DNA from 2 places in the Sphingomonas sp. FUKUSWIS1 genome. Region 1 is predicted to be linked to the other one. Evidence: riboswitches for the same ligand, from Rfam matches in the RefSeq annotation. Region 1 holds a riboswitch; the other holds the start of a gene.
The links. A riboswitch is a leader RNA that binds a small molecule or an ion and turns the genes downstream of it on or off. The one in region 1 is predicted to bind cobalamin.
Positions count from the first base shown of each region.

Region 2: it holds a riboswitch for cobalamin, as region 1 does, so the genes downstream of both, sphsw_RS01445 (TonB-dependent receptor plug domain-containing protein) here and cobW (cobalamin biosynthesis protein CobW) in region 1, are expected to answer to the same signal.

Region 1 is NZ_JPJC01000172.1:129-3,897, reverse strand. Features, by position in the region: partial or broken gene sphsw_RS10965 (hypothetical protein) at 1-180, opposite strand, end outside; gene cobW (cobalamin biosynthesis protein CobW) at 186-1,235, opposite strand; cobalamin riboswitch at 1,374-1,590, opposite strand; gene sphsw_RS10955 (HoxN/HupN/NixA family nickel/cobalt transporter) at 1,751-2,788, opposite strand; cobalamin riboswitch at 2,968-3,180, opposite strand; partial or broken gene sphsw_RS10950 (molybdopterin molybdenumtransferase MoeA) at 3,418-3,769, shown strand, end outside.
Region 2 is NZ_JPJC01000014.1:6,164-12,758, forward strand. Features, by position in the region: gene sphsw_RS01435 (ABC transporter substrate-binding protein) at 1-414, shown strand, start outside; gene cobO (cob(I)yrinic acid a,c-diamide adenosyltransferase) at 411-1,010, opposite strand; gene sphsw_RS01445 (TonB-dependent receptor plug domain-containing protein) at 1,010-2,968, opposite strand; cobalamin riboswitch at 3,151-3,383, opposite strand; gene sphsw_RS01450 (HpcH/HpaI aldolase/citrate lyase family protein) at 3,442-4,266, opposite strand; gene sphsw_RS01455 (MaoC family dehydratase) at 4,263-4,715, opposite strand; gene sphsw_RS01460 (acetyl/propionyl/methylcrotonyl-CoA carboxylase subunit alpha) at 4,715-6,550, opposite strand; gene sphsw_RS01465 (nuclear transport factor 2 family protein) at 6,547-6,595, opposite strand, start outside.

The DNA of each region.
Region 1 (3,769 bases):
GGCGAGCCGGAGCGACGGCAGCGGGCTCCCGTTCGCCGCCGCACGCCGCCACCCGGCCGCGAACGCGCCGAGATCCCCGTCCGAAAAGGACAGGACGACGAGATCCGCCGGAGTCTGCGCGAGGTCCTGCGGGACCGCACTCTCCTCCAGCCCGTGGCTTTCGCGGAAGACGACGTGCATCGCCGTCAGCCCTGAAGCGCGGCCCGGATCCTTGCGGGGTCGATCCGATCATGCTCGGCGATCACCACCAGCCGCGTCTGGCGCGCCTCGTCGCCGCGCCACGGCCGGTCATATTGCGTCCGCACCCGCGCCCCGACCGCCTGCACCAGCAGCCGCATCGGCTTGCCCGTCACCGCGGCATAACCCTTCACGCGCAGGATGTCGGCGTCGCGCGCGAGCGTCTCGATCCGCGCGGCGAGCGCCGCCGGGTCCGCGATCTCGCCGAGGTCGACGATCATGCTGTCGAAATCGTCATGCTCGTGATCGTCCGCGCCATCATGGTGCGACGGTCGCGCGGCGATGTCGTCCTCCGCCGCCGCGTTCAGCCCGAGCACGACGCGCGGATCGATCACCCCGTCGGTCAGCGCGATCACCGGCAACGCACGCGCGGACTCCGCCGCGATCACCGCGCGCGCCGCGGCCACCCCCGCCTCGCCCGCCAGATCCGCCTTGGTCAGCAGCACCAGATCGGCACAGGCGAGTTGGTCCTCGAACACCTCGGCGAGCGGAGTCTCGTGATCCACGCTCGGATCCGCGCGCCGCTGCGCCTCGATCGCGGCGAGGTCGGGCGCGAACCGTCCCGCGGCGACCGCTTCCGCATCGGCCAGCGCGATCACCCCGTCGACCGTGATCCGCGACCGGATCGCGGGCCAGTCAAACGCCTTGAGCAGCGGCTTGGGCAAAGCGAGCCCCGACGTCTCGATCAGGATATGGTCGGGCCGCGGGTCGAGCGCGAGCAAAGTCTCGACGGTCGGGATGAAGTCGTCCGCGACGGTGCAGCAGATGCAGCCATTGGCGAGCTCAACGACGTTCTCGGCCGGGCAATCGGGAATCGCGCACCCCTTCAAGATGTCGCCGTCGATACCGAGCGTGCCGAATTCATTGACGATCACCGCGAGCCGCCGGCCCCCGGCGTTACGGATCAGATGGCTGATCAGCGTGGTCTTGCCCGCGCCGAGGAATCCGGTGACGATGGTGACGGGAATCTTGGCCAGGGTCGGCTGGGGTTCGGTCATGCGATACTCTCCGGGCGTCGGAACGACAGCCACGGACGGACGCACATCCGCAGCCACACGCGCGCGCGACCAAGACGGCCACACGCGTTCGTCGCTCAGACGGAGTACCGTGCCGCGACCATCCCCTGGATCAAGGCAAGAGCGACCATGACGCTGGCAGGTCTCCTGGCTCGCGGGTCGAAGCTCGATGCACGCCTTCCCAGGTCCCGTGACCCAGTGGCTGCCCCCGCATCGGGGGCCTGTGCGTCTCGCTCACCGCTTACAGTTGCAGGGACAGCCGCGGCATTGGGAGGCAAAGCTCCCGCACCGCATTCCCATTCAAGCCCCGAAGGGCACCGGCGCGATCTGTTGAGGTTCGGTAGAACCAAACCTCGGGGTTGGGTTTAGAGGAGTTTGGCGATTGTGCCAATGCACATGACCGCCGTCATCCTGACGAAAGCCAGGACCCAGGGCCACGCATGATCCGGTGCCCGGCTCCAGGTTCCGGGTCGAGCCCGGGATGACGACGCTGCTCGTTACCCCCGCACCACCTCGATCTCGTCAAACCGCTTCCACCGGTAGATCGCGAAACTCAGCACCCAGCACGCCACGAACAGCGCGATGATCGCAAAGCCCAGCCCGTTGAAATTCTCGCCCAGCGCCGAAGCGACGTCCCACACGCCCCCGCTCAGGCCCAGCTTCGACGCCAGCAGCGCGAGCGTTTCGATCCCGCCGATCGCGATCGCGACGATCGCCGAGATCAGCGTGATCGTGATGTTGTAATACAGCTTGCGGATCGGCTTCACGAACGCCCATTCATACGCGCCGAGCATCACCACCCCGTCGGCACTGTCGACCAGCGCCATGCCCGTCGCGAACAGCACCGGCAGCACCAGCACCGTACCGATCGACAACCCGTCCGCCGCCTGGCTCGCCGACAGGCCGAGGATCGCGACTTCGGTCGCGGTGTCGAACCCCAGCCCGAACAGGAAGCCGAGCGGCGCCATGTGCCAGCTGCGCGTGACCAGCCGGAACATCGGCCGGAACAGCCGCGCGAGCAGCCCGCGATTGCCGAGCAGCAGGTCGAGATCCTCCTCGACATAGCGCCCGCCGCCGCGGACATGGCCGAAGGTCCGCCACACCGATCGCAGGATGATCAGGTTCATCGTCGCGATCGTGAACAGGAACAGCGCGGATATCAGCGTCGCGATCACCCCGCCCGCCTGCTTGAACGCCTCGAACTGCGCCAGCGCGCTCGCGGTCAGCGCGATCGCCACCGCGGCGATCAGGACGATCCCCGAATGGCCGATCGCGAACCAGAAGCCGACCCCGATCGGCCGCTGCCCATCCTGCATCAGCTTGCGCGTCACATTGTCGATTGCCGCGATATGATCCGCATCGACCGCGTGGCGCAGCCCCAGCCCCCAGGCGAGCATCGCGGTGCCCAGCATCAGCGGCTGCGCCTGGAACAGCGCGAACGCCCATCCCCAGGCGGCGATATTGGCCGCCACCAGCATCGCGAACATCCAGCCGATCCGGTGTCGCGTCGAACGACCGGCGGTCCGCCCGGTCATGATCTTGGTCATTGGCACATCCCCGGCGTCCGACGAGGACGGGGGCCTGCCGCGAACGACCGGGACGCGCGCCGACCGGACGCCCTGAGCGGCCGGCATGCGTCGCCGATGCGGCCCCCGCCGCATTGTCGTCGCTCAGACGGCGTTCACCGTGCCTCGGCCACCCCCTGGACCGGGACAAGAGCGACCAGACGCCGGCAGGTCTCCTGGCTCGCGGGTCAAGGCTCGACGCACACCTTCCCAGGCCATCGGCCCAGTGGCTGCCCCCGTCGCAGGGGGCGGGTGCGTGTCGCTCGCCGCTTACAGTTGCAGGGACAGCTGCGGTCTTGGGGCGAACCCCGCACCGCATTCCCATTCAAGCCCCGAGGGGCACCGACGCGATCTGTGCGGATCCGGCTTGCGTCGGACCTGCGCCACAGGGCTAGCGCGTTTTGCCTGCGCTGACGACAGGATTTGCGCGCGACGCAACGCAGGGCATGTCGTCCCATCTCACCGCAACGTCTGCCTTACCTCGTACGTTGATCGCATAACCGACCGGTGTCCTGCCGGTCGCGGCGTTGCCCGCTTTCCGCCCCGCGGCAATCGTGCGAGCAGCGCAGACCTTCATCGCCCCGCTGAACGGAGCCCGCATGCGCCCTCTCGTCCCCGTCGCCGACGCCCAGTCCCGCCTCTTCGCCATGGCCGCGCGCGTCCCCGCCGAAACCGTGCCGCTGCGCTCGGCGATGGGCCGCTGGGCCGCGGAGGACATTCTCGCCCGCCGCACCCAGCCAGCGACCGACCTCTCGGCGATGGACGGCTATGCGATCCGCTACGCAGATCTGCCCGGGCCGTGGACGGTCATCGGCGAAAGTGCGGCGGGGCGCCCCTTCACCGGTTCGGTCGGCGCGGGACAGGCGACGCGGATCTTCACCGGCGCGGCGATGCCGGCGGGCGCCGACACGGTGCTCGTCCAGGAGGAAGCCGCGCGCGACGGCGACCGGC
Region 2 (6,595 bases), on a different contig from region 1:
CGGATGGACACCGCGCTCGCACGATTGCCGCGCGCCCCGGGAGGTGGTCGTACGGCGGCCTATTATCAGCGTCGGGGTTTCCTGACGGGTACCGGCACGCTCGTCGACGAACTGATGCAGCGTCTCGGGCTGGCCAATCTCGCGACCCGGCTCGGCAAGCCGGCACTTTCGCAACTGTCGCTCGAACAAATGGCGCTGGCACGCCCGGACTATCTCGTCGTTGAGAGCGCCACCGACCGCGTGACCGATCAGGGCACCGAAATGCTGCATCATCCGATTCTCGACGGGATTCCCCGTCTGCGCATCCCCGAGGCGTGGACCGTCTGCGGAGGTCCCGCCTATGTGCTGGCCGCGCAAAGCCTCGCGGCGCAGTTGCGCACGCAGCGTCCAGCTAGTCCTCGCCGCGGCCGTTAGAACTCGACGCCGGCCTGGGCCTTGACCCCGCCCCGGAACGGATGCTTGACCAGCCCCATCTCGGTGACGAGATCCGCTGCGGCGATCAACGCCTCGGGCGCGTTGCGCCCCGTCGCCACGACATGCGTCATCGCCGGTCGCGCTGCGAATCCCGCAAGTACCTCGTCGAGTGGCAGATAGTCGTAGCGCAGGACGATGTTGATCTCGTCGGCGATGACCATCGCATAGCTCGGGTCGAGGATCATCCGGCGGACCTCGTGCCACCCTTCGCGCGCCACGGCGATATCGCGGGCCCGATCCTGCGTATCCCAGGTAAAGCCCTCGCCCATCGGCTTGAATTCGACCAGATCGGGGAAGGCGTCAAAGATGACCTTCTCGCCGGTCGTCATCGCACCCTTGACGAACTGCACGATCCCGACCTTTCGCCCATGCCCCATCATCCGCACCGCCATGCCGAGCGCCGCGGTGGTCTTGCCCTTGCCCGGTCCGGTGTGGACCATCAGCAGGCCCTTCTCGATCGTCTTGGCCGCGACGATCTTGTCCTGGACGACCTTCTTCTTGGCCATCCGCGCCGTGTGCTCCGCCTCGCTCCGCATCAGAATGCTGCCTTCACGCCGGCATAGGCACCGCGCCCCTGACCGACATAGCTGAACACCTCCTCGTACCGCTCGTCGAACAGGTTTTCGACCCGACCGAAGACCGATAGCCGGGGCGTCAGCTTGTACGCCGCGTTCAGGTTGACGAGGACATATTCCTGGAGCGAAACGCGGACAGGGACATAGCTCGGATCGGTATAGGCATCGTCCTGCTGCCGGCCATTATACCGGACGGTGAGGGTCGCCGAGGCGCTCTCGTCGCGGCTGAACGCAGTCATGTTGACGCTGCCGATATGGTTGGGGCGCCGGATCTCCACGCCCCCGTCCTCGCGCGCCTTCAGATAGGTATAGGCGAGGTCGAAGCGCAGCTGCGGAATCGGCTGGGCGGTGGCAAACACCTCGACGCCATGCTGCGTCGATCGCGTATTGCGGTTGCCGGGCGTCGCGACGAAGTCGGGGGCAGGATAGGTGGTAAAGATCTCGTTCGTCAGCCGACTGTCGAAATAGGTCGCGCCGATCGTCGCACGATCCCCCCCGAAAGCCTGTTCGACCCCGGCTTCCCACCCCTTTGACTTTTCGGGCTTGAGGTTCGGATTGCCGATGTAACGACCGTCGGAATAGCCGAAGAGATCGAAGTAGCCGGGGTTCTTCACGCCGGTACCGTAGGCGCCGCGCACCCGCGTTCCGGTCGCAAAACGATAGCTCGCCTGCGCGCGGTAGGTGGTGGTGTCATCGAACCGGTTATTCTCGTCGCGCCGCACCGATCCGCCGATCGCGAGCGCATCGTCGACGACGACGTCATACTGGCCAACGATCCCGATATTGTCGGTATGCCGCCGTCCCGTAAAGACGAACTCCGAAGGAGCCGCGCTAAGCGTCTGAAATTCCTCACGCTCGACATCGACTGCGGCGGTCAGCCGATGCCGGATGCGATCGGTGCCGAACCGGAAGGCGCTTTCGAACGATCCCTTGTACCGCCGGCCCTTGTTGCCAAAGCTCAAGGCATCGTCGACCAGCGCCCGGCGTGTCGTATCGGCAAACTGGCCGCTGAGCGCATTCGTCCAGCGGCCATCCGCCAGCGCCAACTCGGCCCGGACGAGCCCGTAATATGCCTCGACCGTGCTGCGCGCGCCTGGCGTATCGACGATCGTGCCGAACTGCGGGCCGCTCAATGCCGTGTCGTTGCTGTCGGCATCGGTATAGCTGTAGCGCCCGACGCCCGTGACCTTCAGCGTGTCGGTGGGCGACCAGCTGAGCTTGCCCGTCGCGCCGACGCTCTTCGCGCCGATGTCGCGCGATCCGCCCCGTGCGGTCGGCGTGCCGTCGGTGAGATAGGTCGAACTCGACAGCGCGTAGTCGAGATTGCCCGCTACGCCCGCGACCCGCGCGCCGCCCGAAAATGTGCCGAACGATCCCCCTTCGGCCCGCAGTGATACACCCGGGGCCTCCGCGCCGCTGAGCGTGAGATACTGGACGACGCCGCCGATCGCATCGGACCCGTACAGCGCGGACTGCTGGCCGCGCAGCACCTCGACCCGTGCCGCCTCGTCGGCGATCAGCGTGCCGAAATCATATTCGCCCTGATAGGGATCGGACACTTCGATCCCGTCGATCAGCACGAGCAAGTGATTGCCCTCCGACCCACGGATCCGGACCTGCGTCGTCCCCCCGACCGCGCCGGTCCGGCTGACCGCCAGTCCAGGGACGTCGCGCAACACGTCGGACACGATCCGGGTCTGGCGCTGGTTGAGCGTAGCGGCGTCGAGCACCGTCACCGACGCCCCGAGCTGATCGGCGGGAACAGCGTCGCCTGATCGCGATGCGGTAACCACCAGCTCGGCGCCGCCCGCTGCCGCCTCGCCCGTCGCCGCAGTAACCGGATCGGGCTCGGCCGCGCCCGGCGATGCAAAGGCCGTGGCGGTCGCGAGCGCCGCAAGCGAAACGAAAACTCTGGTCATGAAACGATACTCCCGGCGTCGCGAGCGACCGGCCGGGGCCTGCCGTCCGATGCCACGGACAGCCGGCGCAACGCTTGGGGTGTACGCCGAACTGCACCCGCCACGCGCACCGAAGCGGCCCCCGCCGCATGGTTCGTCGCTCAGACGGAGTACCGTGCCGCGGCCATCCCCTGGACCATGGCAAGAGCGACCGAGCGCCGGCAGGTCTCCTGGCTCGCGGGTCGACGCCCGGTACGCGACCTTCCCGGGCCCTGCGCTTACGCTCAGGCCTAGTGGTCGTCCCCTCATAACGAAGGAACATGCGCACCGCGCTCACCGCTTACAGTTGCAGGGACAGCCGCGGCATGAGGAGGCTCGCCTCCCGCACCGCATTCCCTTTGAAGCCCCGAGGGGCACCGACGCGATCTGCGACCCCGGCCTTCACCGGTTTCGCGGGGCGACGGTAGCGCAGAAAATTCCTGCCGCCAATGGGCCTAGAGTCTCGCGAGGATCGCCCGCGCCTGGCGCAGGTGCGGCGCATCGATCATCCGTCCATCAAGCTGCAGCGCGCCGGCCTCGGGAGCCGCCGCAAACGCTGCGACGACGGCATGCGCACGTGCCACGCTCGCCGCATCCGGCGTGAACGCGGCGTTGATCGTGGCGACCTGCGACGGGTGGATCGCCATCATGCCGGTGAAGCCGTCGCGGCTGCCGCGCGCGGCATAGGCTGCCAGCCCGTCAATGTCCGCGATTGCTGGATAGACCGTTTCGATCGCCGCTACGTCCGCCGCATGCGCGCCGAACAGCAGCAGCGATCGTACGAGCTTATAGGGCTCGGTATAGGACCCGTCGTCCTCCCGACTGGTCGCCGCGCCGATCGCCGCGGGCAGGTCTTCGGCGCCCCAGGTCAGGCCGCATAACCGGCCGTTGACCCGCGCATATTCGCCCAGTGTGAAGATCGCGGCGGGCACTTCGGTCGCGATCGGCAGGATCGGCGGACAGTCATCGCCATAAGCCTCGACCAGCGCGAGGACGGTCGCGGGTCCGGTCGCCTTGGGCAGCATGATCGCATCGGCGCCCCTCGCCGCAGCGATATCGTCGTCCAGCCACCCCGAGTCGACGGGATTGATCCGGACCATCCGCACGACGTCGGTGTGGTCCTGCAACGCGGCCCGGACCGCCTCGCGGGCAACAGCCTTGCGGGAGAGCGAGACCGAATCCTCCAGATCGAGGATGATGGCATCGGCCCCGCTCGCTGCGGCCTTCGCAAAACGCTCGGGCCGGTCTGCGGGCACGAATAGCAGCGAGCGCAACCTCATGCCGACGTCCGCAGCAGCAGCGCCGAGCGAAGGCACTGACAGACGATCTCGTCACGCTGGTTGATCAATTGGTGCATGAATGTGACGATCCCGGCGTTCGGGCGCGACCGGCTGGGCTTGAGCTCGGCGACCTCGGTCTCGGCGCGCATCGTGTCGCCGATAAAGACGGGTTTTGGATGCACGAGCTTGTCGTAACCGAGATTGGCGACGAGCGTCCCGAGCGTCGTGTCCCCCACCGACAGGCCGACCATCAGCGCGAAGGTGAAGGTGCCGTTGACGAGGATCTGGCCGAATTCGCTCGCCTTCGCCGCCTCCGCGTCGAGGTGCAGCGGCTGCGGATTGTGCGTCATCGTCGAAAACAGGAGGTTGTCCGTCTCCGTGACGGTGCGGCGGATCTCATGGACGATCCGGTCGCCGACTACCCATCGGTCGAAATAGCGGCCGGCCATCAGTCATCCTTCTCGATACGCGCGAGCACCATGCCATCGCTCACCTGCCCGCCTTCGATCGCGGTCAGTTCGGCAACCGTCCCGTCGAACGGCGCGACGAGCGAATGCTCCATCTTCATCGCCTCCAGCGTCACGAGCTTCTGCCCCTTTGCGACACGGTCCCCGACAGCCACGTCGACCGCGATGATCCGTCCCGGCATCGGTGATAAGATCGCGCCATCCGCTGCCGCCCCCATCGCCGCGCCAGACGCACGCCAGGGCCGCAACTGCCAGGTCTGCCCGGCATCGGAAACGAGGGCGGCATCGACCGGTTCATGGACGCCGCGACCGTCGAGATCGATCGTCACCGCGTCGTCGTCGAGCAGGAACCGCGCGGCCTTCAAAGGGGCCGCGTTGAGACGAAAGCCCGCCATCGGCTCGGCGCGTACGAGCGTGCGCGCGGCCTCGATCAGCGCTTCCTCGCTGGGCTGCGCCGGGGGCATCAGCGCCGCACCTTCGCGGGCGATCAGCCCGGTATCGAGCGTTCCCGCGACAAATTCCGAATGGTCGAGCGCCTGGACGAGAAACCCCGCATTCGACCGGACCGGCCAGACGACCGCCTTGTCCAGCGCCTCCGCCAACGTCTCGCGCGCGGCTTCACGCGTGTCGCCCCAGGCAATCACCTTGGCAATCATCGGGTCATAATAGGGCGAGATGTCCGCCCCCTGTTCGACGCCCGTATCGACCCGCGCCGCATCACCCAGATCGAACGCCTCGAGCCGCCCGATCGACGGCAGGAAACCCTTGGCGGGATCCTCCGCATAGAGCCGCGCCTCGATCGCCCATCCGCGGATCGCAAGATCATGCTGCTGCAGCGGCAACGCCTCGCCGCTGGCAATCCGCAGCTGCCATTCGACCAGATCCTGTCCGGTGATTTCCTCGGTGACGGGATGCTCGACCTGCAACCGGGTGTTCATTTCCATGAACCAGATCCGATCGGCGCGCAGGCCTTCGCTCGCATCGGCGATGAACTCGATCGTACCCGCGCCAATATAGTTCACGGCCTGTGCCGCGCGCACCGCCGCCGCGCAGATCGCCGCGCGCGTCGCATCATCCATGCCGGGCGCCGGGGCCTCCTCGATCACCTTCTGATGCCGGCGCTGCAACGAACAGTCGCGTTCGAACAGATGGACAACGTTACCCTGACGGTCGCCGAACACCTGCACCTCGATATGCCGCGGCGAGAGGATATATTTCTCGATCAGCACGTCGGTATTGCCGAAGGATGCGGAAGCTTCGCGCTGGCACGACGCGAGCGCGTCGGCAAAGTCGGCGGACGCGTCGACGCGGCGCATACCCTTGCCGCCGCCGCCGGCGACGGCCTTGATCAGGACCGGGTAGCCGATGGCATCCGCCTCACGCTGGAGCCTATCAGGCGACTGGTCTTCCCCCAGATAGCCTGGCGTCACCGGGACCCCGGCCGCCATCATTCGCTGCTTCGCGGCATCCTTCAGCCCCATCGCGCGGATGCTGTCGGGATCGGGGCCAACCCACAGGATCCCTGCATCAAGCACGGCCTGCGCGAAGTCCGCATTCTCGGACAGGAACCCGTACCCCGGATGAATAGCCTCAGCGCCGGTGGCGAGCGCGGCGGCGATAATCTGCTCTCCGACCAGATAGCTCTCGCGCGCCGGGCTCGCACCGATATGCACCGCCTCGTCCGCGTGCCTGACATGCAGCGCGCCCGCATCGGCATCGGAATAGACCGCGATCGTGCGGATTCCCAACGCCCGAGCTGTGCGGATGATGCGGCAGGCGATCTCGCCACGATTGGCGATGAGCAGTGATTCGATCATTGCGCGGGGCATCCGGTGGTCCGCTTAGACCAAGTGATGTTGAGG